Regions from separate parts of the Solibacillus daqui genome, predicted to be linked through region 2. Evidence: riboswitches for the same ligand, from Rfam matches in the RefSeq annotation. Region 2 holds a riboswitch; each other region holds the start of a gene.
The links. Region 2 has a riboswitch for cobalamin ahead of O7776_RS05480 (hypothetical protein). Riboswitches for the same ligand answer to the same signal wherever they lie in the genome.
Positions count from the first base shown of each region.

Region 1: it holds a riboswitch for cobalamin, as region 2 does, so the genes downstream of both, O7776_RS11615 (biotin/lipoyl-containing protein) here and O7776_RS05480 (hypothetical protein) in region 2, are expected to answer to the same signal.
Region 3: it holds a riboswitch for cobalamin, as region 2 does, so the genes downstream of both, O7776_RS11540 (glutaredoxin family protein) here and O7776_RS05480 (hypothetical protein) in region 2, are expected to answer to the same signal.

Region 1 covers NZ_CP114887.1:2,391,071-2,402,230, reverse strand. Annotated here, with positions in the region: gene O7776_RS11655 (cobyrinic acid a,c-diamide synthase CobB) at 1-612, shown strand, start outside; gene O7776_RS11650 (nitroreductase family protein) at 613-1,167, shown strand; gene O7776_RS11645 (cob(I)yrinic acid a,c-diamide adenosyltransferase) at 1,178-1,717, shown strand; gene O7776_RS11640 (cobyric acid synthase) at 1,717-3,189, shown strand; gene cbiB (adenosylcobinamide-phosphate synthase CbiB) at 3,258-4,211, shown strand; gene O7776_RS11630 (pyridoxal phosphate-dependent aminotransferase) at 4,186-5,268, shown strand; gene O7776_RS11625 (histidine phosphatase family protein) at 5,237-5,773, shown strand; gene O7776_RS11620 (hypothetical protein) at 6,050-6,238, opposite strand; cobalamin riboswitch at 6,680-6,860, opposite strand; partial or broken gene O7776_RS11615 (biotin/lipoyl-containing protein) at 7,024-7,131, opposite strand; cobalamin riboswitch at 7,484-7,662, opposite strand; gene O7776_RS11610 (carbon starvation CstA family protein) at 7,995-9,791, shown strand; gene O7776_RS11605 (hypothetical protein) at 9,843-9,974, opposite strand; gene O7776_RS11600 (energy-coupling factor ABC transporter ATP-binding protein) at 9,989-10,840, opposite strand; gene cbiQ (cobalt ECF transporter T component CbiQ) at 10,854-11,160, opposite strand, start outside.
Region 2 covers NZ_CP114887.1:1,164,118-1,175,277, reverse strand. Annotated here, with positions in the region: gene O7776_RS05500 (histidine phosphatase family protein) at 1-63, opposite strand, end outside; gene cobS (adenosylcobinamide-GDP ribazoletransferase) at 36-818, opposite strand; gene O7776_RS05490 (bifunctional adenosylcobinamide kinase/adenosylcobinamide-phosphate guanylyltransferase) at 822-1,364, opposite strand; gene O7776_RS05485 (ABC transporter substrate-binding protein) at 1,432-2,370, opposite strand; gene O7776_RS05480 (hypothetical protein) at 2,360-2,914, opposite strand; cobalamin riboswitch at 3,075-3,254, opposite strand; gene O7776_RS05475 (Fur family transcriptional regulator) at 3,351-3,761, opposite strand; gene O7776_RS05470 (metal ABC transporter permease) at 3,758-4,624, opposite strand; gene O7776_RS05465 (metal ABC transporter ATP-binding protein) at 4,640-5,386, opposite strand; gene O7776_RS05460 (isopropylmalate synthase) at 5,491-5,730, shown strand; gene O7776_RS05455 (DUF3889 domain-containing protein) at 5,824-6,156, opposite strand; gene O7776_RS05450 (hypothetical protein) at 6,362-6,496, opposite strand; gene O7776_RS05445 (hypothetical protein) at 6,574-6,810, opposite strand; gene O7776_RS05440 (MerR family transcriptional regulator) at 6,985-7,317, opposite strand; gene O7776_RS05435 (pyroglutamyl-peptidase I) at 7,496-8,107, opposite strand; gene dacB (D-alanyl-D-alanine carboxypeptidase/D-alanyl-D-alanine endopeptidase) at 8,123-9,541, opposite strand; gene O7776_RS05425 (deoxyribonuclease IV) at 9,660-10,547, opposite strand; gene O7776_RS05420 (DEAD/DEAH box helicase) at 10,611-11,160, opposite strand, start outside.
Region 3 covers NZ_CP114887.1:2,373,271-2,384,430, forward strand. Annotated here, with positions in the region: gene O7776_RS11505 (DUF6434 domain-containing protein) at 1-407, shown strand, start outside; gene O7776_RS11510 (PadR family transcriptional regulator) at 906-1,442, shown strand; gene O7776_RS11515 (transporter) at 1,521-2,270, shown strand; gene O7776_RS11520 (histidine--tRNA ligase) at 2,652-3,926, opposite strand; gene O7776_RS11525 (cobalamin biosynthesis protein CobN) at 4,258-4,656, shown strand; gene O7776_RS11530 (class I SAM-dependent methyltransferase) at 4,698-5,456, opposite strand; gene O7776_RS11535 (alpha/beta hydrolase fold domain-containing protein) at 5,477-6,364, opposite strand; cobalamin riboswitch at 7,305-7,484, shown strand; gene O7776_RS11540 (glutaredoxin family protein) at 7,621-7,845, shown strand; gene nrdI (class Ib ribonucleoside-diphosphate reductase assembly flavoprotein NrdI) at 7,842-8,207, shown strand; gene nrdE (class 1b ribonucleoside-diphosphate reductase subunit alpha) at 8,207-10,300, shown strand; gene nrdF (class 1b ribonucleoside-diphosphate reductase subunit beta) at 10,288-11,160, shown strand, end outside.

The DNA.
Region 1 (11,160 bases), 1.2 Mb from region 2:
GCAGCCTTCAACTTTTATTATGAAGAAAATTTTGAATTACTGAGAGCAAATGGCGCGGTACTTCATTTCTTCTCACCACTTGCTAATGAAGTTGTACCAGAAGTTGCGCAAGGTTTGTATATTGGTGGTGGCTTCCCAGAAGAATTTGCTAGTGAACTTGCGACAAACAAAGAGACGCTATATTCTGTTAAAGAAACGATTAAGCGTGGTGTACCGACATTAGCGGAGTGCGGAGGCTTTATGTATTTAACCGAAAGCATTCGAAATCGTGATGGTCAAAGCTTTCCGATGGTCGGTATGATTCCAGGTAGTGTTAAAATGCAAACGAAATTAGCGGCACTTGGTTATCGTGAAATTAGCGGTGTTGCGGGCAATTTCCTTATTTCACAGCACGAACAGGCTAAAGGGCATGAATTCCATTATTCGGTATATGAAGGCACGCATGAGTCACCAGCGTATTTTAGTAAAGGGCGATTCCGCGCACAGCAGGAAGGTTACTTACAGGAAAACTTAGTGGCAGGCTATACACATTTCCATTTCGCATCAAATCCACAGCTTGTGAAAAATTGGCTAACCGCCTGTGAAAAATCAATTAGAAATGAGGTTGAATAAATGTTAGAGACATTAAAAAAACGACGCGCGATTCGCAATTTTTTACCACAGCCGGTAGAGCGTGAGAAAATTGAAAGCTTGTTAGAGGCTGCAACGTATGCACCGAACGACCGTATGCGTGAGCCATGGCATTTTTATGTGCTACAAGGGAAAAGTTTAAAACAATTTGAACAAGTTGCTTTGGATTATTTACAGCAGCGTTTTCCAACAAAGCCGCAGCTGGTAGAAAGTTCGATGAAGGCAGTGACAAATACGCCACTAATTATTGTCGTAACGTCAGAAGTTGTCGAAGGCGATGAAGGTGCTACGATTGACAATACATTTGCTGTAAGCAGTGCCATTATGTCCATGTGGCTAATGGCAGAAAATCTTGATTTAGGCATGGTTTGGCGTACACGTGGGGTGGGTTTAGTGCATGATACAGCTCTCCATGAATTTATCGGCGCAACAGAAAATGAACGTTTAATCGGGACACTTTGTATCGGTTATTCAGAAGCGCCAATTACTACAGAAAAAAAACGAACACCATTTACTGAAAAAACAACGTGGGTTTAGGGGGATTACAATGGCGCGAAAAGGGATGCTACTTGTATATACAGGTGAAGGAAAGGGGAAAACAACGGCTTCATTGGGTGTAACCTTACGCGCAATTGGCCGTGGGATGAACGTAAAATATTTTCAGTTTATTAAATCTCCTGACCGTACATATGGCGAGCAAATTGCCTTACGAAAATTAGGTGTCGAAACGGTACAGCTTGGAATTGGGTTTACTTGGACAAAAACACCGGAAGAACACCGTCAAGCATTAAAAAATGCATGGGCGATTGTCAAAAACGAGTTGCAGGACGAAACAACAGATGTGCTTGTATTAGATGAATTGAATAATGCACTTGCGATTACCAAGTTTCCAATTGACGATGTGTTACCGCTTGAAGAAGTACTTGAGGCAATTCAAAATCGACCAACAAAAATGCATGTAGTCGTTACTGGACGCTCAGCACACCCTACATTACTTGAAATGGCTGATCTTGTGTCAACGATTGAACCTACAAAACATTACTATAAAGAACAGGACGTCTCAGCGATGAAGGGGCTTGAATTCTAGTGCGTGCAATAATGATTCAAGGTACCGCTTCAGATGTTGGAAAAAGTGTGCTTTGTACCGCACTTTGTCGCATTTTTGCAAATGATGGTTACCGTGTTGCTCCGTTTAAATCACAAAACATGGCGCTCAATTCATATATTACAAAAGATGGCGGTGAAATTGGACGTGCACAAGGTGTACAAGCAGAGGCAGCCAAAATTGAGGCGACAACGGATATGAACCCTATATTGCTCAAACCAAAAGGGGACATGGTGTCAGAGGTTATTTTACACGGCAAGCATTTTGCCAATATGGATGCGATGAGCTATCGTGAAAATTTTGTGGAACAAGTGATGCCAGAGGTGCGCTCATCATTAGAGCGTTTGTCGAAAGATTATGATGTGCTCGTATTAGAAGGTGCTGGGAGCCCTGCAGAAATAAATTTGAAGAGCCGCGATATTGCTAATATGCGTATGGCTCATGAAACAGATGCAGCAGTCATTTTAGTCGCAGATATCGAGCGCGGTGGTGTTTTTGCGTCACTTGTTGGTACACTCATGCTGTTAGATGAATCTGAGCGAGCGCGAGTGAAAGGAATTATTATTAATAAATTCCGTGGCATGAAGGAATTATTAACGAGCGGTATTGATTGGCTAGAGGACTATACAGGTATTCCAGTACTTGGGGTGATTCCATATATTGATGTGCAAATCGAAGCAGAAGATTCATTGGCTTTGTCGAGCTTGCGCTTGAAAAAGCCATTAGCAAGCGAATTTGCTATTGATGTAGCGGTTATTCATTTGCCTCGTATTTCCAATTTTACGGACTTAGATCCATTATTCGAAGAGCCAGGGGTTGGTGTGCGTTTTGTCTCTTCATTAAAAGACTTGAAAAAGCCAGATGTATTGATTATCCCCGGTACAAAAAATACAGTAGAAGATTTTTTATGGCTACAGCAAACCGGGCTTATGCAAGGGATTTTGCAGCTTCAGCATACGAATATTCGCATCGTTGGAATTTGTGGTGGCTATCAAATGCTCGGTGAAACATTGCGTGATGAGCAGGCGATCGAGGGCAGTGGTGGGACATATGTCGCACTCGGTCTATTACCCATTGAAACGACATTTATAGATGAAAAGCAAACAATTCAAGTTCATGGTATTACGTGTACAGGTCATATGGTTAGTGGCTACGAAATCCATTTAGGGCGTAGCGAAATGCTGTCAGCAGTACAGCCATTTATCGAATTTGAGGATGGACGCACAGATGGTGTTTACACAGAAAAAGTGATTGGTACATATGTGCACGGTATTTTCCAAAATCGAGAATTTACGCGCAGCTATTTTAATGAAATTCGTGAGAACAAAGGACTTGAGCTGATTTCAGAGGCTGTATTATCAGACTTTGAACGACGAGAACAGGCATATGAAATGTTAGATACGCATGTACGCAAACATTTAAATATGGAAAAAATATATGAATTACTAGCTTAATGAATGATTAAATCGAACCGGTGTACGCATTTTGTATACCGGTATTTGAAGTTTTACGAGGTGAGGTTATGCTATTATTTTTAGCTTGTTTGTTGGCGGTTGTCAGCGATCAAATGCTGGGAGATCCAAGGAAATGGAAGCACCCCGTTATTTATATAGGTAACATGATTTCATTTTTTGAACGAAAATGGAATCATACAAAATTTCGTAAGGTAAAAGGATTATTGACCGTAATACTTGTTGTGATGACGACAACATGCGCAGTATTTTTCGTTGTGTTGTTAGCCATGAAAATTCATATTGCGCTCTGGTTTACGATTGAGGTAGCTTTTATTAGTCTGGCGCTTGCACAAAAGTCGTTAAAGGAGGCTGCAATGCTTGTGTATGACGCCTTGCAGCGCGGTGACATAAAGGATGCCCGCCACTATTTAAGCTGGATTGTTGGGAGAGATACTGCGCATTTAGATGAACCTGAAATAGTGCGCGGTGTAATTGAAACGGTATCGGAAAATACAAGTGATGGCATTACGGCACCTTTGTTTTATGCATTATTATTTGGTTCAACGGGCGCCTGGTGCTATAAAGCGATTAATACGCTGGATTCGATGGTTGGCTATAAAAATGAGCGCTATGAGGATTTTGGTTATTTTGCAGCGAAATTAGATGATGTCGCCAATATTTTACCTAGCCGTATTTCGGGTTTTATGCTACTTATTATAACGAAAAATTATTCGTCAAAAACATTTCGTGAGCGCTTTAAACAGTGGCTTGTTGATGCGAAAAAGCATCCAAGTCCGAACAGTGGATATTTAGAAGCTGCAACGGCCTACCAGCTTGGGATTCGTTTAGGTGGCTATAATCGTTATGGTCAACTAGAATCATTTCGCGCGTATATGGGCGAGCCATTGTTTGTCATGGGCAAACAACATATTTTAGAAGCGCTTAAACAAATGCAGCGTTGTACATACGGATGTTTACTATTGGGAGGGATTTTCTATGCAATTGCCAGCACATGGAGCTAATGCAAGCACTTTATATGAAGCGATGGGAATAACAATGCCACAGCAAGTAATTGATTTGAGTGAAAACGTCAATGCTTTAGGAATACCAGCTGCAATCATACAGGCATGGCCTAAGCTGATCGAAAAGGTTTCGGCTTATCCACATGAGCAAGCAGAGCCATTTCGTTCACTTGTTGCAAAATCACATGTTGTACAGTTACATCAAGTGCTTGTTACAAATGGTGCAGCAGAAGGGTTAATGCTTCTAGCACAGTACTTTAAGGGGCAAAATGTGGTGGTGTTAGAGCCTTCATTTTCAGAATATAAGCGAACGTTGCAGCAGCATAATTGCCATATTCAATCAATAGTGGCAAATGACATAGAATGCTATGAATTTGATATGAATGATTTACATAACCGATTGCAAAATGCGCGTGCCTGTTATATTTGTAATCCAAATAATCCAACAGGTGTGCTGCATGATCATGAGTGGCTTGAAGCATTAATCAAACAGCATCGGCAGTGCGTATTTATCGTTGATGAAGCATTTATCGATTGGACAGATGAAGCCCAGTCCGTAATTACACTAATTAAACATTATGCAAATGTTATCGTTGTACGTTCGATGACGAAAATGTTTGCGATGGCAGGTGTTCGTTTAGGTTATTTGCTAGGACAACAAGTTGAAAAATTACGTCCTTATTTACCGCATTGGAGTGTAAGTAATATAGCAATTGAGCTAGGTTGTATTTGTCTAGAGCAACAAAAATTTATTGTAGAATCTAGGGATTACAGTGCGAACTTACTAAAAAAGATGAAATATTATTTTCATTCTATTGATTGTATATATACAAATAGCGTAGCTAATTATTTGCTGTTTAAATTACCAGCAATTTATGATACGCAGCACTTTTTTAGTTATTTATTAAAGCGCGGTATTGTACTGCGCCATACGAAAAATTATGAGGGCTTACATGGAGAATGGTTCCGTATAGCAGTAAAAACAGAAACCATGTGGGAGCAAGCTAAGAAAGAGATTGAAGATTATGTCAAAAACAATTCGTTATTATCGCCATAGTGAAACCGAGTGGAATAAACAAGGGAGATTACAGGGGTGGCATGATTCGCCGTTAACCCAGCATGGGGTTTTACTAGCGAAGCAAATTATGTGGAAACCTGATGTTGTTTATTGTAGCGATCTACAACGGGCGGTTGCTACAGCGAACTATATGTTTCCTAATGATACAATCCATCAAAGAGCCGAGCTTCGTGAAATTTATCTAGGAAACTGGCAGGGGAAATGGATTGAACAATTACAACACGATTCGCACTATCAATGCTATCAGGAAACACCTCAGCATTTTAGGGCACAATCACAGGAATCCTTTGCCACAGTTACAAAACGCATGCTGCATGTTCATGAGCAGCTGCTCGCCTCAACCTATGAGAACATTGCAGTGGTCTCACATGGGGTGGCGTTAGCCTGTTTATTTTGCGCGTTACGTAATGATTCAATTGAGAATTTATGGGAATATATGCTGACAAGTGCTGCTTACGAGGCATATGATTGGATAAATCAATAACAATGAGCGTCTTTATCAGTATTTTAGACGTAATAAAGGGATAGCAGAATTTCTATTTATTTAAATAGGGAGAAACTCAAATATGACATGAAAAACGAGCCTCTTATTTAGGGGCTCGTTTTGAGTTGGAGTGCTACTTAGATAAAAGCGACCAGTTTATGAAATAATCTCGTTTTTTCAAGATAATCTTGTTTTTCAGAATATAATCTCGTTTCCATCAAAAAAACAGCTCGTTTCAAAATGAATGTCACCATTTCACACCAAATAGTGTACAGTTTACTTTTCTAATAATGGTTCACCTGAAAGTTCAAAACTTACAAGTTGCAAAGCCTGTGAAATTTCTTGACTGTGATCAGTGTATTGTTGTTTTAATGATTCGGCAATTTCGTTTAAGGTTTTTGCCGTGTTACCTAATGTATTTTGCATAATTTGCTCTTTTAAAAGATCAATGTAAGTTTCAATCATTTTATTTTCCTCCTAGGTAAACGTAATTTTCAAGCTATTTAGAAACTGCTTACACTAACAAGGAATGAGTGGTAGTAAAAAATTATTCAGTTAAATAACCTTATTATTTTGCAATAATGGTTAATCATCTGTAAAACACGAAAGTCTATGTTCGGCAATGTAAGAAATGTGTTTCATGTATGACTAACCATTTCGCAGTAGGAGCTTTAGCACGAAGCTACTACTTGTTTGGGAAAATCTTAGTAATTCCAAGATGCCGATTTGTTAACTTTATAGGGGAGAGTTAAGACAAATCGACATCCGACAAGCACTAAAAAAGACCATCTTCGCATAAAGATGGAAGATGGTCGGTAAATGTCAATTCAAATAAGCCTGATAAACAAGGCATTTAAATTCGTTTGACGTACGAGAATTTTCACCACTCATTTCCACGTGAGCATTGGTGTGTACTGGTTTCTGGCAGGTCTCCTGGCTTATCATCAACATTTCTTACACCTTCCCAGGTTTAACCCAGTGGCATTTGTAAAAAACTCCGATTATACAGTTGCGGGACAGCGACGGAATCACACCGTTCTTCCCTTTTAAGCTTATTCTCATAAGCACCATAACTTACACGATTCATATAAAGTTATATTAGTAAACTATAATTAGTGTAAGCGATAAATAACGTTTCGTCAATAAAAATTCAAATTTTAAGAATATTTAGTATTGAATAGTTCTAGTTCAACAAAAACGTTGGAAAAAGGAACACAAACTAAGCTGTGTTCCTTTTTGGGTAAGTTCATCTATTCGAATTTGATTAATAAATCGCCAGTTGATAGGGCTGAGCCCGCATGTACATAAATGTCTTTAATGATGCCATCTTTAGGAGCTTGAACAGTTGTTTCCATTTTCGTAAATTTCCGTTGCGGATATTTATCCTCTAGCATTTGCTGAATTAGTGATAAATCTACTTTGGTAATAGTTCACATGGTCGTACCATTTTAGATTGACGATTTATTAATATAATATGTTGCAATTCTTTAAGGAATCCACCATGTGGCTGCCCTAAGTAGCCTTATGATTAGCACTTTCAATAAGACGAATGACCACCAAGTGCGGCTTTTATCATAATCAGATAGCCGTATGTGTCGGCATAATGACTTGCTTCTTTAAGCCATGACTGGCAACTATTTGAATGACACATTTTTTGTTGTGCTTTCTGTGCGACAAATATTAACATCTTCCCTAAATCCACGTAGGTTGATCGATGCCATGAAATTGGCAGATTTCCTGACTTATGATCAAAATTTAATCGCATCTTCCAATGAAAAAGGCTTTTGCTAATAAACTCCCAAATATAGTTGCGGGACAGTGTCTGACTTTCACAGACTTCCCTTTTATTAACGAGGTGAACTCGTTATACCAATTCAATGATTGATTTATGCTATTTACGCTAAAAGAGATGATTTTCGATTGCAATATTATTTTTTAGACAATAGACTATGAATTTGAAAAGAATGTGAACTTTTTTAGAATAATATTGACGTGAAAAACAGTAAAATTGTATAAATTAAATTTTGAAAATTCTATTAAAAAGTGTGTTTTTACTATATAAATGCATCTGTATATATAACAGGTTGAGTTTGGAAAAATGATTGTTATATAACATAAAAGATGCTAGGATTATGAAAACAAAGCAATGTAAAACTATTTGGAATTATCTAAAAATAATGAAATGCATTGTTGATTAATAGATACATATTGGAGGAAGCTCATGAATGCCATAACTTTAGTAATTGCGGCAATCTGTATTTTAGTTATTGCCTATCGTTTTTATGGAATTTTCTTTACAAAAAAGGTTTTAAAAATTAATGAGGATATGCCTACACCAGCGCATGCCAATAATGATGGTAAGGACTTCGTGCCAACGAATAAATGGGTAGCATTTGGTCATCACTTTGCGGCAATCGCTGCGGCGGGTCCTTTAGTTGGTCCTATTTTAGCTGCTCAATTTGGTTATTTACCGGGGTATATTTGGCTACTTGTTGGTGCAGTAATCGGTGGAGCCGTACATGATGCGGTAGTATTATTTGCTTCGATGACAAAGGGCGGTAAATCGCTTTCGGAAGTAATGCGTGAAGAACTAGGACCAGTTGCAGGATTTTGTACAGGTTTAGCGATGCTATTTATCATTACGATAACAATGGCGGGTTTATCAATGGTTATTTTAGGTGCATTAGCAGATAATCCATGGGGTACATTTGCTGTAGCAGCAACAATTCCAATTGCGATGTTAATGGGGGTTATCAATAAATTTACCGGCAATTTGAAGTTATCAACGATTTTAGGGGTAGGATTGTTAATTGCTGCTGTTTTCTTCGGACCAAATATCCAAGGTTCATGGCTTGGTGATCTTTTAACATTAGATAAAGCGACATTATCATTAATTTTACCAATCTATGCATTTTTTGCAGCAGCATTACCAGTGTGGTTCTTATTAGCACCGCGTGATTATTTATCGAGCTTTATGAAAATTGGTGTATTTATTGCATTAATTATTGGTGTATTCATTATTAATCCTGTTATTCAATTCCCAGCAGTTATTCCTGACTTTTTAGGCGGAGGAGGACCGATTGTAGCGGGACCTGTCTGGCCGTTCGTATCGATTACTATTGCTTGTGGTGCGATTTCTGGTTTCCATGCCTTTGTCGGTTCAGGTACGACACCAAAAATGCTTGATCGTTGGGAAGATATTCGCGTTGTTGGTTTTGGAGCGATGCTAGTAGAGTGTGTAGTTGGGGTTATGGCACTAATTGCAGCTACAGTTTTACATCCAGGTGACTATTTTGCTATTAATTCAGCACCTGAAAAATTTGCTACACTTGGTATGTCAGTTGTCGATTTACCAGTGCTTTCTGAAGCAATTGGTATGGATTTAGAAGGGCGTACAGGAGGGGCGGTAACACTTGCTGTAGGTATGGCGTCGATTTTCTCTGGTGTCGAATGGTTTAGTCATTTAACAAGTTATTTCTATCAATTCGTAATCATGTTTGAGGCGGTATTTATTTTAACTGCAATCGATGCTGGAACACGTACAGCACGTTACTTAATTCAAGACTTTTTAGGTAATGTGTATAAGCCACTGAAAAAAACGGATTGGCTGCCCGGTGCGATTGGTGCAAGTGCGCTCGCATGTTTAATGTGGGGCTATCTGTTAAATTCAGGTGATATCGCGTCAGTTTGGGCGTTATTTGGTGTATCCAATCAGTTAATGGCGGCAATCGGTTTAGTATGTGGTGTAACATTCGTATTAAAAATTGCGGACAAGCGCATTTACGCATTAACATGCTTCATTCCATTAGCATACCTTTATGTAACAGTAAACGTTGCAGGTTTCTGGATGGTGAAAAATGTGTACTGGAATTCAGCAGCAGGTGGCTATAATGTGTTAAACGGAATTTTATCAGTGATTATGTTAACGTTAGGGTTAATAATCGTTGTGGCATCATGCATGAAATGGCGTGAGCTTTGGGCACATCCACGTTTTACGCAAAAAGTTCAACAAGTGTAATGAAAAAGCATCTCTTCAAACCGAAGGGATGCTTTTTTGCTGTTTTTATTATCAGTTTAGTTCAATTATTAGTGAAGCTGTTACATATTGAATAAAACATGTTTCGTAATCCTCATAAACATTTTCATCAATTGATAAAACGAGTTCTTGTGCTTCAATAGGTTGTAATAAGTCGTTTTTCATAGCCTGCCTCCTAACTAAAGGGTAGTAAATGTGTAACATTTCATCAATTGCATTAATTCATCCATCGAGCGGGGAAGTTGCTGTTGTGGTTGAATGAGCCCTTCACGTAACATTGACTCATAACATTTTACAATCCAAGGCTTTTCGATATGCGCTTTTTCTAGTAGTGCATCATTCGAGAAAAGTACATCCTTTTGACCTGAATACAATAATTGCCCTTTATGAAAAACAATAAAATGATCTGCCCACCCATAAATTAAGTTGACCTGATGTGTCGAGTATAAAAATGTTCGATTTTCTGTATCTAATTCATCCAAATATGCTGTAAGCTGATTTGAAAAATAGTAATCTAAACTGCTCGTCGGTTCATCTAAAATATAAAGTTTAGGATCCATTGCATAAACACCTGCAATGGTCACACGTTTTTTTTGTCCACCACTTAAAAAATGAATCGGTCGTTCGGTTAAGTCCTCTAATTCAGTTAATTGTATGGCGGTATCAACATGTTGTTCTATTTTTTCATGTGGCCATTTTAAATTAATCGGACCATATAAAATATCATGCTTAACTGTAGAGGCAAATAATTGATTGTCTGCTTCTTGAAAGATAAAGCCAACATGCTCCCGTAACTTAATTAATTGTTTTTTAGAATAATGTAATGGTTCGTTTAAAAATTGAATTTTACCAATACTAGGTTTTTCTAGCCCCATGAGCAATTTGAAAAATGTTGATTTACCTGAACCATTTTCACCTAATATCGCTACTTTTTTTCCCATTGGAATCGTTAATGATAAATCATGTAATGCCTGTGTACCATCACTATATTGAAATGATACATGCTCAAACGTAAAATAGCTTTCTGTCATAACTAAAATCTCCTTAAAAGATTAATGCAATTGCAACGATCAAAAATCCACCTGCTATAAAAGTCAGTTTTTGATCCCATGCTTTTTCACTCAAAAATTGCTGTGGAATAATAAATTGTTCAATATTTCGTGCCGTCATCGCATAGGACATCGCCTGATGACGGAAAAAAATCGAACGAAACAGAGCGCTAATGAGTAAGCTTAAAGATTGAAAGCTTATTCGATATGTTCGATAGCCTAGCCGAGCATCCTGCGCAGTATAAAGCTGCGCAACTGTTTGTAAAAGTAAAAATATAAAACGATACATTAACTCAATTAAT
Region 2 (11,160 bases):
GCGCTTTATATTAGCATCCGTTTTTTCATGCCGAATTAAATGCACAGTAACACTGTTAGCCATAAAACAACCTCCAAGCTTTCACCTAATGCACCGAGTAAATCACCACTCATACCCCCAAAATTCCGATACGACCATTTACGGTAAATTACAACTACAGCTAGCATTATGGCTACTAAAATAAAGAAGCTATAAATCCCAGTATATATCAGCGCCGCACTCAGTAGTGTAAACAGCACTGCACTATAAATAATGAGCTGCTTTCTTACTACCTGCTCTTTAAAATAGGCGGCTAAACCTGTTTGTTTCGACGTATTCATTGTTACAAAATACACAAGCATCCCGATGCGCGCAATATATGGAATAATGACAATATACACAAGCATTGCTAGCTGCCCTTGTGCTAGTGTTTCATAAACAAAACCAAGCTTCAACAAAAGTAATGATACAATCCCTAACACACCAAAAGCGCCTGTGCGAGGATCATCTAGCACTTGCAATCGCTTATCTTTATCACCATATGAAAAAAAGGCATCACACATATCGATAAAGCCATCTAAATGTAACCCACCAGTAAAAATAACCATGCCAATTACAAGTAAAATCGACAATAATAAATTGGATATATCGCTATAGCTAACAAGTAAATACGCACCACAGCTTATCATTGCACCAATTACTAAACCAACGAGCGGTAAACTCGCATACATCCACGTAATCGAGCTTTTATTCATATCTAATTGCTTTTTTATCGGTATGAAAGAAAAAAACTGCCACGCTAATAAGAAACCTTGACTTGCATTTTTCAACCTGCTCACCCCCTATTTCCATCGTTGTACAAGTTGAAACTGTACTTCATAAGCTTCATGGCTATGCTGCACAAGCCATTGATGCAAGTTTCCTAACAACTTGCGATATAAATTCACTTCCTCATATTTTGAAGGCAGCTCGTCTAATACTTCATTCGATACAACTATTATTGTAGCACCTTGTACTTGCCAATTTTGCAATTGCTTTTGTAGGGATTCGATGCAGTTATTGATATATTCGCTACGATTTTTTTGCTGTTCACTTAAATAGAGCACATTTGAAAGCCATGTCGTAACACATTCAAATAATACAACATCATTAGATGATAATTGATTGATTTGTTGAGGTATTTCCACTTGCATTTCCACTGTTGTCCATTTGATTTCTTGCTGTATGCGATCTTGCTGATGTCGTATAATTCGCTTTTTCATTTCTTCGTCAAACGCGGCACCCGTTGCAAAATAGTAATAATGTTTTTCGTCCCCCAAAGCTAGGGCACGTTGCTCGGCATAGGCACTTTTACCACTACGTACTCCGCCAGTTATAAAGATCATTGTAGTCCACCTTTGCAAATAATTAAAAGAACACACCTACAATCAGGCATGTTCTATTATTATAAGCCTATTTAAATAATTCTGGGTATACGGCTTCTGCCATAATTTCTACCGCTTCACCTATACGTGGCCCCGGGCGAGACATAACATCTCCATCTACTAACACAACAGCCTTATCTGAAACTGCCTGAATTTGATCCCAGCCTGCACGACCTAAAATTTCATCCACTGCATTTTCCATATAAGTTGCTGGAGTAATAATTACTTCTGGATTACGTGTAATTACATCTTCTTCTGTTACGCTTAACCAGCTATTTTGGTCTGCGAAAATATTTTCAACACCGGCTGTATTCATAATTTCTTGTTGGAATGTATCGCTACCAGTTGTCCAAATGTCTGGAGCTGGTGATACTTCATAGTACACTTTTTTCTTTGCATCTACAGTATTTGTTTTCTCTTGAACTGCTGCAATTTGTCCTTTAATGTCTGCTACGACTTCATTTCCCTTTTCCTCAACGCCCATTACTTCAGAAAGCTGAATGATATCTGTGTAGACATCGTCAAATGATGTAGCTGAAGCGATGACAAACACCTTTAAGCCCGTGTCTTCTAACTGTGCAATTTGTGCCTCATCACCGGCTGTGTAAGCTACGACTACGTCTGGATTTAACTCAACGATACGTTCTGCGTTAATGACTGTTGACGTAGAAACACGTTCGATTTTTTGTGCCGCTTCTGGATATGTATCATAGTCTGTTGCACCAACAATTTGAGCACCGACACCTAATTCAAATAAAATTTCTGTATTACTTGGCTGTAATGATACGATTGTTTCTGGTACTTCCTCGAAAGTTACTTCAATACCGCGGTCATCTACAACTGTGTAGGGACCATCTGCCTCAGTTTGCTTAACTGGATCTTTTGATGCTTTTTCTTCGTCTGCTCCACATGCTGCTAAAAGTAGTGCTGCTGCAACAGGTGCAACCCATTTCATTTTAAAGTTCATTGTTTTGCTCCTTTTTCTTTTTCATTGGATATGATTTTGAGGTAAAGACAATTTCATCACATTCGTGTTGCTTGTTCATGTACACAGCCATCACAAACAATACATTGGCAAGTAAGCCTAAAAAGTCGAATAAAATTTCAGGAACATCTCTTTCCTCACTTACTTTATGTAATGCGCGATATGATTTTTTCGCTTCACTACGGCAAATATGAAGACGAGCCGCGCTTTCCACCCCTTGAGGTAATAAAAACTGCTGAATGGCTTCTTTTACTTCACTCACATAAAAATCATAACGATCGCTTAACCACTTTAAGTCATCTTCTGTAATCGCTAATTTTCCGCGCACTGAACCATTTACGTGATAAGCAAGCGGTTGTATGAGACGTAAATCTTCTAATACAATCCGACCGCGTTCATCATCCACTAATGTCGGAATAACTGCACCAATACGTGTCGTTAGTGAATCTGTACGAATTTCATAATCAACACAACTCGATTTTTCACGCATGAATGGATAGCACGAATAACGAATATCCTTCTTCAACTTTCTCAACCTCACTTCAAATTCATTGCTCTTTGAAATTTTAAATGGCATGAAAAAAGCCACCCAGAAAATGGATGGCTTCATAAAATCAAAAAGGTATATTTAAAAACGCTCATTTGATGTATGGCTGCCGTACATTCTCTTTATTTCCGAAGAGGTGTGTTACGATCAGAAAAAGATTGGTCTCCTGGCTTCGCGCTTCACTTTAAACATAAGCACCTTCCCGCTTTTAGCAGTGGTATTTTGCTTACTTTCATCTACGCTTACAGTTACGGATATAGCTTCGGATTTACACCGAATTCCCATTTATGCACTAGGCATCTCTTTCTTGCAAACTATTCAATTTGTAAAGTTTACTTTATCATACTGATGAAATTATGCAAATAGTTTTTAAATTCACATCGATTTCATGGATTAAAACATAAAATTTATACCTTTATAAGCAGCTCGGGCATTTTCCATATATTTCGAATTTATGAGCTTCTATTGCATAACCTGGCAGCTTTTCTCCAAGCATCTCCATCGGACACAGTGATAATTCCTTCACATTCCCACAATCGCGACAAATAAAATGATGATGGTGATGATCCGATTCACAATGCATGCGGAAATTACGTTCACCATTTAGCTCGGTTTCTTCTAAAATATCTAATTCAACAAACGTTGCTAAGTTACGATAAATCGTATCAAAGCTCATGCCTGGGAAGTCTTTTTTCAGCACTTGCAGTAAATCACGGGCAGTCAAATATTTATCCGTAGCCGCAAACATACCCAAAATTAACTCTCGTTTATCTGTTTTTTTATAGCCATTGTCTTTTAATATTTCCCACGCGCGTGTTGTATTCACTGTGCTTCTTCCCCTTCCACCTTAGTTGATAATTTTAAAACCATTTTTTTAATGATAATGACAAATAATAGAATGATAATTGAAGTTACGACAATCGTACCACCTGGCGCTAAATTTAAATAAAATGCACTCACTAAACCTATTAATACCGCAAGTTCACCAAATACAATCGCTAAAATAATCGCCTGTTTAAAGCCATGTGCTAAACGCATTGCTGCTGCTACCGGTAATGTCATTAAGCTAGATACTAACAATATCCCAACAATACGCATGCTAGCTGCAATGACAAGTGCCACAACAACCATAAATAACAAATGAATCCATTTTGCCGGCAACCCACTTGCTTTTGCATATTCTTCGTCAAAAGATAGAACGAATAATTCTTTGAAAAATAATACTAAGAATATCACCACGACAATCGCAATCGCAATGACAACAAATAAATCCTGTCTCGAAACAGCAGATACCGAGCCGAATAAATAGCTCATTAAATCTGTATTAAAGCCACTTGCTAGTGAAATTAAAATCGCACTAACCCCGATACCACCCGACATAATAATTGGAATTGCAAGCTCTTCATAGTGCTTATACAAACGTCGCAAGCGCTCGATTAAGATTGAACCACTTACCGACGCAACAATTCCTAAGTAAATCGGATTAAGCAGCGCCAAACCGGCAAAAGACTGACTTATGTAAAGACTTCCAGCAATGCCTGCAAGCGTTACATGTGACAGCGCATCCGCGATTAGCGACAGACGACGAACAACAATAAATACTCCCAGTAACGGGGCAATGACACCAATAATGAGCCCTGAGAAAAAGGCGTTTTGTAAAAATTCATAGTTTAATATTGCTTCGATCATAATGGCCTACTCCTCTTAATGAATCTTTCGAACAGTGTGACCGTTCCAGCTTTCAATCTGTTCTTCCGAAATCGTATCAAAATCATTTTTATAACCGTGGAAATGAATTGTTTGATTTAAGCATGCCACGTGGCTTACACGGTCTGATACGGTATCGACATCATGTGTTACTAAAATCATAGTCATTTTATGATGCCTATTTAAATGAGCGAGCATATCATAAAATGCTTGCACGTTTTCACGGTCAATCCCAACAGTTGGCTCGTCTAAAATAAGTAGCTTTGGATCAGCTACTAATGCGCGCGCAATAAATACACGCTGCTGCTGTCCTCCTGAAAGCTGTCCAATATTCCGCTTCATAAATTGCTCCATGCCAACATCTTTCAAGGCCGCCTTCACTAAAAGGTCTGCATCTTTTGGATAACGCTTAAACAGTCCAACCTTTTGTGATAAGCCACTTTTTACTACTTCTTCAACAGTTGCCGGAAAACCAGAGTTAAAGGCATTAGATTTCTGTGACACATAGCCAATCCATTCGCGGTGTTTAAACTGGTTTGCTGGCTCATCAAATAATTTAATTTCCCCAGACATCGGCTTTAATAACCCTAAAATCAATTTTAATAGCGTCGATTTACCAGAGCCATTTTGACCGATTAACGCCAAAAAATCGCCCTCATTCACGCGTAAAGAAATGTTTTTTAATACTTGTGTGTATTCATATTGAAAGGAAACATCCTTCAATTCAATCAATGGTTTGTTCATTTTTTTCGCTTCTTTCTAATTCAAAATCATTACGATTTACATCAAATTAGTATAGTAGACTTTTTTTACAATGTAAAGGAAAAAAACTTTAAAGGAGAGCTATAATGAGGAATTTGGAATTGTTAAATAGATTGCAACAAATGAATGATGAACAGCTTCAGCAATTCGCCAAAAAAAATGATATTGAATTAACATTGGAGGAAATTAAAAAGCTACGTAAAATCATGAAGCACGCCAATATTAGCTGGGCAATTACCGGTATTCCCAATGAAGTATTACAAAAATTGCATAAGTTACTTGGTGAACAGCGCTATAAAAAATTAATGAGGCTAGTTGGGATTTAATTCATAAACCCCAACATTATAAAAGTTCAATTTATAAGGAAATCAATGAAAAAAAATCATTTAAATGCACATACTTCAATATAACACCGTTTATTATCTGTCAGTTTCTTGAAATTCTATCACAACTATCTTTTCTGTATCCGTTACAAACACGATGCTTACAAATACACCAAATTCTTTGTCGCCCTTTTTTAACCATAATTTAAACTTTTCAATCGTTACGATTCCTTTTATTTCCCTTCCTTGATGCAAATAATCGATTATTTTTGCACCAGGATATCTTTTTTGAGTTTCTTCCATGGCGAGTATGCCCCACTTCGCATAAGCAGGTGCTTCTTGCTGGGCATGAACTATCGGTAGCGTGTTTAACGGCATAAATAAAGCCGTTATTAAAACAATACGTACTCCAATTTTTTTGAATTTCATTGATCTTCTCACCTCATTTATAGTTTGTGCAACTTAGGGGAAATCAATCGATAACAAGTACGCTATTTTCTGGATGTTAATACGATGCTATTGCTTGAATATAGGTATGTAAAGTGCGCTAAGCAAATGAAATAACAACAAAAATAGATGCTCCTGAAGTTTTACCTTTCACTTCTTGAAGCATCTATTTTCTAACCATTTTTATTTACTGCTTAGGTTTTTGAACATTATTATGAATTACTGCGTTGAATTCTGGTGCATATTCTTCACGTTTGTTGTTAGTTTTAGGCTTATCATCTTTCTTTTTCTTTTTAAAGCTTGTTTTACCTTTCTTCGCCATTGCTTGTCCACCTCCATAATTTAATCAATAACGCATAGTGTTATGAGATCCTGATTTTTTACAAAAGATAGGTTTGGCTATTTATTTTTATTGGATTGTTGATGTTTGTCATGATTCGTTTTATTATTTGCATTTTTGAGTTTGGCATCAAATTCTGCTGAGAATTCTTCGTTTAGATTATCATTAGGGTTGTTATTATTACTATTGCTGGCATCTAAATCTTTGTTTTTGTAGGTACCAAAAGGATTATGCGTTCTTGCATTCATTGTCTTCTTGCTGTTTCGATTGTTATGATTGCCGTTTTTATTTCCCATTGATGTTCACCTCCCACTATGTAATGTGCACAAGTGAGGAGGTTTTATGCTTCAAGGTTTTTCAATTCAACGGGAATGGAACTCAGAATTGCACCTGATACAGAACAATCTAACCTCCATCCTCGGTGCAAAGTGAACGATTACTTTTCGTTTTTCCACAAGAAATGCATACAATTACGATAACGCCTGCAATTCTCTTAGCACCATTGCCCGTAACTCTTCATTGCTAATTGTTTTACCACGATATGTATGGCTATTGCTCGCACGCTTCAACGCAAATACTTTTTTAATACCCGCGATATTGACGCCTTCTTCCAATAGCTCTTGAATTTCTAATAATTCATCGACGTTTTGGAGCGAAAATATACGACGATTGCCATCAGTACGCATTGGCTCCACTAATTCATGCTCCTCATAGTAGCGAATTTGTCGAGCTGATAAATTCGTAATTTGCATCACCGTACGAATTGGTAAAATTGGCATTGCTTTTCGATAATCTTTGTTCATCGTATTTCTCCCCGCCTTCCTGTTATCTACTAATAAAATTACAACAGGAAGACGTTATACAACAATAATTTATTTCTCGTTATTACATATCGTTTTTAGAAGAATTTTATCGAATTTTGATATAAAGCGCCAAATCAACGTTAAAGCTGGCTTACTACCTTGCTAATTATGACAATTTTTAATCATTTGCAATGCATTCTGTTATTGCTAGCTCGATTGCAGCTTGTAAATCCACCTGTGACCAACCTGCAATACGTCCATTTTGAATGGCTAATTCAAACGAAGCAGGAATATGAATAAAGCCCGTTGCTTGAACAGTGCAGTGAGATTTTGCATAATGTAATCCTTCATACATGATGTTATTACATAAATACGTACCAGCAGAATTTGAAATCGCTGCTGGGTAGCCTGCTTCATTTAAACGATTGACGATATTACGGATTGGCAATGTTGAAAAATAAGCAGCGTCTCCATCTTCATGAATTGGTGCATCTACAAATGCAACACCACTATTATCCTTCTCGCCATCCTTGACATTAATTGCGACACGCTCAGGCATTATGCGTGTGTTGCCGGCTGCTAAGCCTAATGAAATAATGATGGTCGGCTGTACTTCCTTTATCAAAGCTAAAAACTGTTGTGGTGCTTGTTTAAAGTCAACCGATAACACGCTGCCAATCACTTCATAATCCCCAAATACTTTGCCATTTAGTCCCTCTACGATATCCTTTGTTGGATTAATTGGATTCGACAAGAATGGTTCGAAACCAGTTAATAAAATCTTCTGCATACTTATTTACCTACCTTATAAATTTTTTACAAGCTCCGTCACTGTACGATCAATGTACGTTATTCCATTCGCTTTATTTTCTAATAGAATAGAGAAAATATATTGCTTACCACTATTCCCCTTAATATAACCTGATAATGTGTAGACATTAGGAATATAGCCCGTTTTTGCAAAAACACGGTTTTGTAAGTTTGTTGCCGTTAACCGTTTTCGCAATGTACCGCCCACCATACGCTCACTATTTCCCGCCACTGGAAGCGAGTTAAAGTACGTGTTAAAATATGACTCTTGCTGCACGGCAAATAATAACTGCGATAAACCGTTTGACGTTACTCGATTTGAATTAGCCAAACCAGATCCATCTACAAAGCGCCAGTTATCTACTGCCAAACCAATGGATTGACTATATGATTTCAACACTTTTGTACCTGCTGTTGTACTTCCTTCATCCAATTCTTGTCTTCCCATTGTTTTCACTAAAATATCGGCAATGCTATTATTGCTTAGCTTCATAAAAGCAGGGAATATCATTGCTAATGGCTTTGATTTGTTTGTGTACAATAATCTCGCATCATCTTTTACTGGTGCTAATACAATTTTTGAATTTGAACTAAATGTAATCCCTGATCCTTGCATAACTAATTTTATTGCTTGCATTGTGTTCACAGATGGATCTAGTAATGTAACCCATTCCTTCTTACTACTACCTTTTGGTAGATCACCCGATATGATGACTTTATTTGAATTGTAAACTCGTTCAATCTTTAAGGTGTTTTTCTGTCCATTCCTCACTGTTCTTGCTTGATTCGAAATGACCAAACCACTTAAATTCGGTTGAATTGTATAGCTTGGCTTTGAGCCAATATTGCCTGGAGTTGCATTAATAATGACGGTACTTGCATCAAAATCCTCATTTTGTGACATCGTAATTGCTGAAGTTCTTGCACCGAAATAATACGATTCATCAACCTTCTCAACTCCAACTGGTAATGTACTACCCGAAAAAGCCTTATCATCCCCTATTAAATTACCGTTTATTTTACGGATGCCTTTTTGCTTTAATATATATACAAACTCAATAAAATCTGCCTTCGTTAATGTAGGATCGCCACTGCCTTTTATGTATACATTGCCGTTGAGTACGTTATTTTGAATTTTACCATCAATATAAAGGTCAGTTGTAAAGCGATAATCCTCACCCAAAATACCTAATGCAGCCGCACCAGATACGAGCTTCATATTCGAAGCAGGGCGCATTAATTTATTTCCGTTATGCGAATAAACAATCTTCCCTGTATCAATATCACGAATTGTCACCGCAGCATCTCCTGAACCTAAATTTGAAATCACTGCACTATTAATTGATGCAAAGCTTTGCAATGGTAATGCTAAACACAAGATACTAAGTGCCAACAGCTGAATTACTTTCTTCATAAATTACCCCCACTCTAATATTTTCCATATACTATCAATTAATTATATCAAAAACTTAGTAATGAAAAGTAAAAAAACACCTTTTGCGTTAAAATAGTGCAAAAGGTGTTTATTCAAATTATCCGCGCATTTGATCGATTAGCTCTGGACGAAATTCTCCATCACGTAACATGGCGATTTCATGTTTATACGGCGCTAATTTGTTTTTCGCATCACTACCTACAAATGGCGTTTCTAAAATTTTAGGTAAGTGCATTAACTGTGGGTGATGTACGATATATTTTAATGTGTCAAAACCAATTTCACCAAAGCCAATGTTTTCATGACGGTCTTTTGCCGCACCACGTACATTTTTCGAGTCATTAATGTGTAATACTTTTAAACGATCTAAGCCGATTGTTTTGTCAAATTCATTTAACACACCATCAAAATCGTTGACGATATCATAGCCTCCATCATGAATGTGGCACGTATCCATACAAATCGAAAGACGTTCATTATTACTCACTCCATCAATAATTCGTGCTAGTTCTTCAAAGTTACGGCCAATTTCAGTACCTTTCCCTGCCATAGTTTCTAGTGCAATTTGAACTGGGTAATCTTGCGCTAATACTTCATTTAATCCTTCGACAATTTTAGCTATCCCTGCATCAACACCCGCACCCACGTGAGCACCTGGATGTAAAACGATTTGCGTAGCTTCAAGTGCCGCCGTACGTTTGATTTCTTCTTGTAGGAAGTTAACACCAAGCTCAAATGTTTCAGGCTTTGTTGTGTTTCCTAAATTAATAATATAAGGTGCATGTACAACGATATTTGACATACCGTTTTCTTGCATATGCAGTAGGCCCTTCATAATGTTTAATTCTTCGATTGGTTTACGACGCGTATTTTGAGGTGCGCCTGTGTAAATCATAAATGTATTGGCACCGTAACTTAGTGCCTCTTCACTTGAGCCAAGCAGCATTTTTTTACCGCTCATCGAAACGTGTGATCCTAATAACATCCTTTTTCCCCCTAAACAACAAACCGGCTGCATAGAGTTTTCTAAGCAGCCGTATTCGCAATTTTATTTATTTGTACGACGTTTAATACGACGTTCGCGTTTCTTGATTTTGTCCATTTCCCAACGCATATTACGTTTGTAGCCTGGTTTTACTTTCTTTGGCTTACGTACCATTGATTTGGCTTTTACATCAATTTCGTCTTCTTGACGCTCACCTTTACGGCTAGCACGTTGGTGACGGTCTTTTAATTCGGTCCATTCACCATTTTTAATGTCTTTTTGAACGAATGGAATACCCATTTTTTCAACACGTACTAATGCATCTTCATCTTCTGGATTGAATAATGTGATGGCAGTACCTTTTGAACCAGCACGTGCAGTACGACCTACACGGTGAATGAAGAACTCTAAATCTTCAGGAATTTCATAGTTAATCACGTGTGAAATTCCTTGAATATCAATACCACGTGCAGCTAAGTCTGTCGCTACGATGTATTGGAATTCTAAATCGCGAATTTGCTTCATCATTTTTTTACGATCCCGTGGAGAAAGATCCCCATGAATTTGACCTGCGCGAATGCCTTGCTCTGCTAAATAGCCAGCAACATGTTCC
Region 3 (11,160 bases), 1.2 Mb from region 2:
GTGAAGTTGTAAAGCCAGAACGTAGCCAATCTTCAAAACAAAGCGTTGGAAAAAACAATTTAACATTGGAAACACTAATCAAAAAAGGACATACATGTAGCCAGCCTGTACGTCACTTTTTTAAACAGCATATTCCTAACTTTCATTTTTCCACATATATTCAAAACTATTTTAAAGAGAATATCGGTAAAACATATCAAGACGTCATTAATGCTTGGCACAAAGAACAGCATCGCCTTAAAGATCCTACTTATACGAAGAAAATCGCTCCTCAATTTGAATATAATCAATTTATTCGTGATTATTTTGCTGATCCAGCGAACAAAGCTAAAACAAGAAACGATGCTATCGCTGCTTGGAATGTAATCAAATCACAACCGGGAGACAACAAATACAAATTAAGATAAAGTATCTCAATTCTAAAAATGACTATATGAGAATACTGAATAACTCAAAAAGCGCTATTAATCAAGCCCTTACTTCTATTGAGATTTTTTACAATACTATTGAAAAGATAGGCGGATTTGGCTATGAATATTATAGACTTATAAAAGAATATGGACATTAGTAGCATGCTTAAATAATAAAACACGATGTGAATACACCTGTATCGAGTCTTATTTTTTGTTTAATTTCGGGATGTATTTTAAATTTGACGCGCTTCTTTTTATGTCTGTGGAAATAGTCCCCTTTAAAATGACTTCTATTATGACTACATCAGTATTCGCCACTTCAACTACGTCAACTATTTACTTGCAAAATTCGATGTACTTTCCGATCAAATACTGGGTTCTAAAGAGACTCTTCTAATTGAATTCACCTATCTCACATAATTATTATTGACATGGATAATTTAATCAAAGTAAAATACTCAATGTAAAGTATTTTTTGAGAAGGTGAATTTTTTGACTCAACTCCTTGTTTTAGGAGCATTAAATATGCAGCCAATGTCTGGTTATGACATACAAAACATGCTGCAAGAGAACGAAGCAGAAAGATGGTCGGGAGTACTAGTAGGTTCTATTTATCACGCTTTAAAAAAACTTGAGCAGAATAATTTTATAGAAATAGATCGAATTGAACATAGTGGTAATCGCCAAAAGTCTATCTATAAAATTACTGAGCTAGGAAAAGAACATTTAAAAGACTTAGTATACAATTCAATTATCTCTTCAGATGTCCCTTATCCCCTATCCTTTTACGCAGGTTTATCATTTATTGAGCAATTAGACGTTGAGAGAGCAATTGAAGCATTAAGACATCAATTAACAATGCTTGAACGTGAACTTGTTATAGTCGAAAGTGGAATATCAATAAAAGAAAAACATTTATCAACTGGGCTTTCACCATTAATGTCTATTGTATCAAATAATATGGTGAATATTATAAAACAACAAATTAACTTCGTGAAAGATTTATTAAAGAATTATAATTGCAATTAGTTTTGTTCCTCTATTAGGAGGAACAAAAAAATACATCAATACTCAATGTTGAGTATTGATTATAAGGAGCGATCAATTATGAAGATAGATCATTTAGTAATGAATGTAACTCCTCATTACCAGCAAGAAAGTAGTGAAGTTCAAAATATAAGAAAAGCTGGTCTCCCTTATAATGTAAAGAAAGGTAAGGGAACAAAAGGATTTAGGGCAACTAACATTTGGATTGGGCAAGAGTATTTTGAATTGATAACAATAAATAGTAATGACGGGGGCGGTTGGAAAAAAGAATGGGTCCATGCTTATAATACCGGACAACGAGGGCTAATTTGCCTAATGCTAGATGTAAATAACTTAGATGAGGTTGTTCAACGTTTACAAACACAAGAAATTTCAATTTCCGATCCTGAAAAAATAAAAATTGAATTTTTCTTTAAATTGTTTTCTAAAACAATGCCTTGGCAAAATAGTTATTTGAATTTTTTTGAAAATGTCCCCCTTCAAATTGGATTTCAACAACTAGATAGTAAAAAAATCCGAAAAGGGTTTGAAAAATATATGGTCCCTAATTCTAGTGAGAATAATATATCTGGTATCACACAAATCCATATTTTCGGTAACTTTACACTTTCTGATTTTAAAATGCTATGCACCGTTTTTGAAGAAACTATACTTACTGAAAATCAATTAACGGTACTTCTTGAAAACTGCCAAAAACTTATTTTTGAAACAAGTAAAGATTATTCAGTGCAAGTAACATTAAAAAGTGAAAATAATTTCTTTAATGTGGGGACATGTATAATCGAAAACACATCAATCAATTGTAAATAACACTTTATATACACCCTGGTATCCATCCCTTCTGTTAGGTTAGACATTGTACTAAGCAAAGGTGATAGGATAAAGTAAAATAAATCGAGTTCAAGACGAATGAAACTAAAAAGTGGACGTTTTTACAGTTATTGAAACGTTCACCACAAAAAGACTGCCTATTAATAGGGCAGTCTTCTTAAAAATTTTTGAAAAGAATGAAGTTAATTAGCCACTCATTTCGATAAACGGAATGACACGTGCGAGTTACATTATTGCTTCCACTAATATACCTATATGCATTTTTAAATCTCTATTCATCTCACCCCGGTTCAATTAAATTTTTGAAAATAAATAAATAAATAAATAAATAAATAAATAAACATATGACAGTTCATTTAATTAAAATTTAAATTCCACCTCTTCTACTCGACCACTTTCCATATCTTTTATGGCAATTTTATTTGCCGCAACTTCATTTTCTCCTAGTACAATAACTTTCCCAACATTTTCGCGATTGGCCTTATCCATTGCCTTCGATAATTTTTTCCCTGATAGCTCTACTTCAACACGTTGGCCAGTTTTTCTTAAAGCTTTTGCAAGGTACAAAGCTTGTTTTAATGTGTTCATTGGAATAATGTAGACATCAAATTCGCGTGGTTTTTGTTCTATTTTGTTTACTAATTCAAACGCAGTATAAATAACATCTAAGCCAAATGAAATGCCCACTGTAGCAAATGACGCATCCGTTCCAATCAGTCCACCAATAGCATTATCATAACGTCCACCACTGCCGATGCTTGATTTAATGGCACCATTTGTTAAGAAAATTTCGTAAATCGTTCCTGTATAAATTTCTAAGCCTCGCGCTAAAAACGGATTGAATAAGCATGAACTTTCAATTTGCAGTGCTTGTAAATAATCCATTAGTTCACGAATTTCTGTTACCCCTTGTGCAATAAAATCATTTTGGAAACTGTAATTTTCAAAATATGAAAGCGATGGATTAGCATCTAAAAAAGACTCAATATTATTTAGTGTTGCAGGTGTAAGTGCTAATTCAGCCAACTCTTTAACTAGAGTAATTCGGTCAATTTTCTCCTTTTTATCTAATATTAAAATGACACGATTCATCGCAGTTTCAGACACTTCAAACAATTGCAGTAAGCCTAACAAAAGCTTGCGGTTATTATATTGGATTTGAACCGACACTTGTAACTTTTCAAATGCATCGACTGCCATCATCATGAGCTCTGCTTCAGCTGCTTGTGACGCTACACCAACTATGTCTACATCACATTGCGTAAATTCTCGGAAACGCCCTGCTTTAATTGGTCCATCTCGGAAAACTTTACCGATTTCATAGCGCTTAAATGGCATTGCCAAATTTGGGTTCATCGCAACTACTTTGGCAAATGGAATGGTTAAATCATAGCGCAAAGCTAAGTCACGTTCGCCGCGATCCGTTAGTGTGTACATTTCCTGTAAAATTTCTGAACCACCCGCATATTTTGATGCCATTAGCTCCGTATAGTTAAGCATCGGTGTTTCTAATGGTTTACAGCCATATAAGATAAATGTATCTTCTAATGTCCCGCGAATTTTTCGGCGTACAACCTCCTGCTCAGGTAAAAAATCTTGAGTTCCTCTTACATTTTGATAATCCATTTTCTTCATATTCGTTCGCTCCCTTCGATTTTTGGCAAATAAAAAAATCGTATCTATATAAAGCTCCAAGTGGCTTTATGTATACGATTTCACGACGAAAAGTCTTCCTATTCGATATTAAAAAATTTAATAAAGATAGCAAGACTTTTATTTATGATGATGATTAGTAGTAAATAATTGCGACAAGTTCAATTGCATACAACCTTCTCCTTTCGATTAACTACAGACTATACAGTAAAAAAAATATAGACGCAACTGAAATTACAAAAAATTCACAATTTATCGAAACATTATTAATCATTTATCCGTATAATTATTATCGACTAAGGGGGCGACGATTATGTTACTTGGGTTTTATAGTGGACTCATCGTATTTGTACTACTGTTTTTTATAGTGCTATTTGTTTGGATTAAAACCTTTAAATTAAAGAAGCAAAATAAGATGCCTATTATAATGCTTGGTGTGCTAATGGTATTTACACTTGTTGTTGCTAGTATTTATACCACGGACTTTTTTTATTTAAAAACAGAGCAAACGAAGTCAACTGCCGGTGCTTGTACGCTCGAGTTTGTTAGTGGTGGCGGTAATAGCTTAGATACAACAGAAGTGATAATCGATAACAAAAAATATTCTATTAAATCTGAGCACTTCAAAGATATTGCAGATGGAAATTATTTTTGTGAAATCACCTATTTACCGGTAACAAAAATTGTGACAGAAATTTCGATTAAAAACTAAGCCATGCGTAGTAATCATTGAACTGCTACGCATGGCTATATTTATAATTTCCCAATATAAGCGACACTTTTATTTGGGACTTCAAGTACCCCATTTACGACAAATCGATTATATAAATTTGTTAACTCTTGCAGGTAATCCTCAAATAGATCGTCCCCTTGCTTCAACGAATAAGATGCGGATAAACTGCGTGCAATAAAGTCATCCTTTGAATAATATAGGTGATTTGAAAAGCTTTTAACAAAGAAATCACCATCAAAAAATGCTGAAATTTGCTCGTCGTTTTGTTTAATGCCTCCACTAAATCCCGTAAAGTTCCTACAATACTTTTGAAAAATTCGATATGTCTCTTGATTAACTGGTGACGCTTCATCACGCATATTCCAAATTAATAAAACTAGACCATTTGGTTTTAGAATACGCGTACATTCTTGTTTAAATCTTTCAATATCAAACCAATGAAATGCTTGTGCAACAGTAATAGCGTCTACTGAATGATCCGCTAACGATGTAGCTTCATCTGTTCCATTCAGTATTATCACGGTGTCAAAATACCGAAATCGTTCAGTTAATACAGCGCGCATGTCGTTGTTTGGTTCAATCGCAAACACCGTATTGCCCTTTTGCAAAATTAGCTCTGTGAATTTACCAGTACCTGCCCCGATATCCGCAACTATAGAATGTGGTGTTAAATAACCATTTTTATATAAATCATCTATTAATTCAGGTGCATACGAGGGACGACCTTGATTATAATGTTGTGCTTTTCCTGAAAATTTATCTATATTCTTTATAGTTATTACCTCCTACTTACTTAACATTATGTTTGAATAATGCTTAACAGTTCTTTAAATGCTTTTTTTGCCTCTGGAACCGGAAATACTGGGAATACATGATTCATTTTACTATATTCAAAATAATGGAGCGGCACGTGTTCTTGCTGCGCTTTTTCACGTAGCATATGTGCATCCACCAATAAAAGCTCCCCTGTTCCAACGAAAAGTGTGAGTTTCCCAATATCTTGTATATCCCCATTTAATGGGCTGACCTTGTAATTTTTTATTCCAACATCCTTTGCCCACAATCGACCCAGCTCTTGTGCCCCTTGAATCCCTAACATCGGATCAAACTTTTCAAGTTGTTTATAGCGAGGGTCCTCTCCGGTCACATCTAACCACGGCGAATGCAGGATAATATGCTCAGGCTGCCGCTTTTTTAACAACTTTACATCTTGTGCAAAACCTAGTGCTAATCCACCTCCTGCTGAATCTCCCATAAAAATAAAAGGGGCATCATAATGTTCTAACAGTCGCTCATATAAAGCATAAATCGCCTCATAGCATTCAAGTACTGTATGTCGAGGAAGCTTCGGATAAATCGGCACTACAATTGTATACTCTGTAGCTTTGGCAAGTTTTATTAAATAACGCCAATGAAAGCTTAGAGGATCATTAATATAAGCGCCACCGTGAAAATAATAAATCACCTTTTTCGGTTTGCGCTGTTCGTTAATTGTATAATATCGCATTCCGCTGATTTCATTTTTCAAAATGTCTTTCTTCACTCGAAAGGACTCATCTAATTGGTATGGTAACTCGTTATATTTACTTGCTATAAAATCATCCAATAATTTGGAATCTTGAAACTTTTTTTTCGATCCGCGCATAATTAAATACCATTTAAACGCTACACTTTGCCAGCTACGCATTGTCGACACCTCATTCGAGTTTATTTGTAGTGCATTTCCCCAAAATTACTTGTCTTTCAACATATGCATCTCGTGCGCTTTGTATAATTCATGTAGGTGTAGCTTTTTTTGTTCAATAATTAATTACGCTTGCTGTAGTGTCACCTGTTTTCACTTTTAACGCACAACATTATAATTTTCACGAGTATAAATTTACCCATCAATAAAATAACTTGTCATTCTGCTAACAACTTTGTACCATTTGTTTTATTTGGTATAATTATGATTATTCACAAATTTATACAAATTTTATGAGTAATAGAGGTGAATTTAAATGATGAGTAGTTCTGTTTTTTGGGTGAGCCTATTGATCAATCTCACCATTATTTCGCTTTTGACGTTTGGCTTAAAAAAGTATTATCGAAACAAGCCAAAAGTTGACAAAGGGTTTAAATTTGCTTATTTCGGCTTATCTTATCGTCGAAAATTTTTACGCACGTTTTATTCGATACCGTTTTTTCTATTGCTTATTGTTTTTATGTATTTTTTATTAGGGTTGAGTCCCCTATTTATCGGTTACGTTATTTTTGTTGTGATTATTTTCATCGTGCAGGTTAGCTACAATTATGTGAAATGGCAGGAAGAAAAAAAATCAGTATAGCATTGGCACATCATTTGAATGGTATCCTTTTTCAATTTTTTACTATTCAACTAACATTCTGCTTTTTCTAAAATCAATGAAAATTAGAAGAATGGATATTAAGAACGAATCGTTTTAGCAAAAATCCTAGTTAAATAATAAATCTATGCTAGAATAAAAAATAGCTATCAGAACGCAAATAGAAATTCTCACAAAAGAACTATACTTTTGCGAAGTATTTATAAAGAGTCAGTTGTCCGACTTTAAAGTCTAGCTTTACTTTTAACATACGAACACTTATACTCATATTCATAACTAGATATTGTGTTAATTTAACGCGGTACTACTAAATGTAGTTTAATAGGGAAGTTTGGTGCAAAACCAACGCTGTCCCCGCAACTGTAAAAGCTGACTGAAGACGTAAACCACTGTGTCAATGCACGGGAAGGTGTCGGAGGAATGACGCAAAGCCAGGAGACCTGCCACGCTAAATTCACGTACATTTCTTCGGGGAATAGGAAATGGAAACGAAAACTTAATTTTTGTTTCCATTTCAAGCTATCCTTTAATTGGATAGCTTTTTTCTTTGCCCAAATGTTATAGCACAATAAATTTATCATTAGTGAGGGATACCATTATGAAACTGTATACAAAAACAATTTGCCCAAAATGCCTATGGGTAAAATCAGAACTTGAAACAGCCAATTTACAAGTAGAAGTGATAAATATTGATCATGACGAAAATGCGAAGCAAACAGTAGTGGATGCAGGCTTTTTAGCAGTACCTGTGTTAGAGGTGAATGGAGAATGGTTTGCGGAGCCTAGCTCAATTATGGACCGTATTGCCGAGCTTAGCGCATGATTGTTTATGCTTCACGCACTGGGAACGTTCAAAGCATTGTCGGAAAACTTGGTTTACCTGCAATCGCAATTGATCAAGCGATATCCATAACAAAGCCGTTTTTACTGTTCACCTATACGGATGGACTAGGCTCGGTTCCCCTAGTCGTGGAAAATTATATGCAGCAGAACCACATGCTTTGTAAAGGAATCATTGTCAGTGGCAATAGAAATTTTGGTCATTCGATGTTTGGCCGTGCCGGTGATTTATTAGCGAACTATTACCAGCTTCCCTTAATCGCAAAGCTAGATTTACGTGGAACAACTGCTGATTATGAGCAAATAAAGCAATTTTATAACTCCATTTGGAATGAGGCTAGATGATGAAACAATATTTAACTCTTAACAACGATATTCTCAACCGCTACCGTGCGACAGGCGAAATCGATTTACAAAAAGATAAGGATGCGACACGCCGTTACTTTTTAGAGGAAATCAATGTGCGTCTTCGCTATTTTATTGATATCGAAGAAAAAGTACGCTATTTGGTGGATGAAGGCTACTATGAAAAGGAATTTATTGAACGTTATTCTATGGATTTCATTAAGCGCATGTACAAAAAGGCGTATGCTTATAAATTCCGCTTCCCTTCATTTATGAGTGCGTCTAAATTCTATGATAGCTATGCAATGAAAAGTAGAGATGGCAAAGAAATATTAGAAAAATATGAGGATCGCATTGTTATTATTGCTCTATACCTTGCACAAGGTGATGAAGCATTAGCAGAAAATGCAATAGAAGCAATTATGACTGCCTATCAGCCCGCTACCCCTACTGCATTAAACAGCGGAAAAAAAGCGCGTGGAGAACTGGTTTCATGCTTTAAATTAACGATGGATGATACGATGAACTCCATTGCTGAAAATATAGGCTATTGCTTAGAGTTATCTCGATTAGGTGGAGGTGTTGGTGTAAATTTAACCGACCTTCGTCCACTAGGTGATCCGATTAAAGGCATTTTAAACCGTGCAAGTGGTGTTATGCCAGTTGCAAAGTTGTTAGAAAACTCATTTAGCTATTCCAATCAGCTTGGTCAGCGCAATGGCTCTGGGGTTGTCTATTTGAATATTTTCCATGGTGATATTGAAAGCTTTGTTTCATCGAAAAAGCCAAATGCCGATGACAAAATTCGTCTAGCTACTCTATCTACCGGCATTATCATACCAGATATTTTCTTTGAACTTATGCGCCGTGATAAAGACATCGTGTTGTTTAGTTCATATGATATTTACAAAGAATATGGTAAACGCATGTCGGAAATTTCGATGACCGAGATGTATTACGAGCTTTTGGATAATCCAAATATCCGTAAGCTAAAACGCATCAATGCACGTAAATTATATACCGAAGTGAAAAAAGCACAATTTGAATCAGGCTACCCGTTTGAAATAATGGATGATAATGTAAATAACACTCACCCATTGAAAAATATCGGTCGCGTAAAAATGTCGAATTTATGCACTGAAATTCTTCAGTATCAGCAAACTAGCGTGATTACCGATCAAAATCAGCCAAATGAATATGGCTTAGATGTGTCATGTAACCTAGGCTCAATTGATATTCACGAAGCGACAAAGGTACATAGCTTTGAACAACTAGTACAAACTGCGATGCGCTTATTAACTAACGTATCGACGATGACCGACATCATTAATGTTCCTTCCGTATCAAAAGCCAATAAGGTAATGCACTCGGTTGGACTAGGTGTTATGAACTTACATGGTCATTTAGTAAGTAGTGGCATTCGTTATGGTTCAAAGGAATCAATCGCCTTTATCGACGCTTTTATGGAAGCATTGAATTATTATTCAATAAAAGCTTCTATGGAATTAGCAAAAGAGAAGAAAGAAACGTTTTATCGTTATGATGATAGTGATTATGCGTCAGGTACTTTCTTTGAAAAATATATTACGAAAGAAATAACGGAGCTTGACCAAATCGTTCAACACGCATTAGGTTCAACGCCAATCATTACTAACGAAATGTGGCAGCAGTTAAAAGTAGATGTTCAAACATACGGGCTTTTCCATAGCTACCGTTTAGCGATCGCGCCTACGGGATCCATTTCCTACATCCGTTCATGTACAGCGTCAATCTCACCTGTAACAGAGCGTGTGGAGGTTCGTGACTACGCAGACAGTCGAACAATTTATCCGATGCCGTTTTTAACGAATGATAACAAGGATCTTTATACAGAAGCCTATGACGTCAATCCTTACGAGCTTATTGATTTATACGCAGCCGCACAGCAGCATGTCGATCAAGGTATCTCGATGACATTATATGTAACCGATCAATGGAATACTGAACAGCTTGCAAAAGTTTATATTTATGCATGGATGAAGGGTATTAAATCGGTATATTATGTTCGTCAACGTTTACTGACAATTGAGGAGTGTGTCGCATGTCAAATTTAACTTACAAAGCAGTCAACTGGAACAAACCCACAAGTGAGCTTGCACGTATTTTCTGGGATCAGCAATGGAAACAAATTTGGTTCCCAGAAGAAATCGCTGTCAGTAAGGATGTAAAGCAATGGAAGGAATTCGAGCATCAGGATACGTATAAAAAAGTATTCGGTGGTCTTACACTACTCGATACAGTACAAACGAATATCGGAATGAACGAAATCGCCAAATTCACCCCTGATTTACAGGAAAAGGCCGTTCTAACTGTATTTGGCGCATTTGAAGCGATTCATGCAAAATCGTATTCGTACATTTTTACAACACTTTGTACGAATACCGAAATCGATGAAATTTTTGAATGGGTTCAAAAAAATGAATTCCTTCAATATAAAGCGAATCGCATAGGCGACGTTTATAAAGCAATACAAGAAGATGACCCTGAAAGCCTATGGAAAGCAATGTATGCCTCTGTCATGCTAGAAAGCTTCCTATTTTATTCAGGCTTCTTCTACCCTCTTTACTTAGGTGGACAAGGAACGCTACGTAACTCTGCAGAAGTGATTTCACTAATATTACGCGACGAGAGCATTCACGGTGTTGCAGTAGGCTTTTTTGCACAAAACATTTTCAAGGCGTTTTCTGAAGACAAAAAACAAGAATTAACGCTATGGGGCTATGAATTTTTACTCGATTTATATCAAAATGAAATGAAATATACAGAAGACCTTTACGCCGAAACAGGTCTATCCCCAGAAGTGAAAAAATATGTGCGCTACAATGCCAACAAAGCGCTGATGAACCTAGGTTTTGAAACCATGTTCCCAGAAGAAGAAGTGAATCCCGTTGTTATGAACGGAATTACGAATACT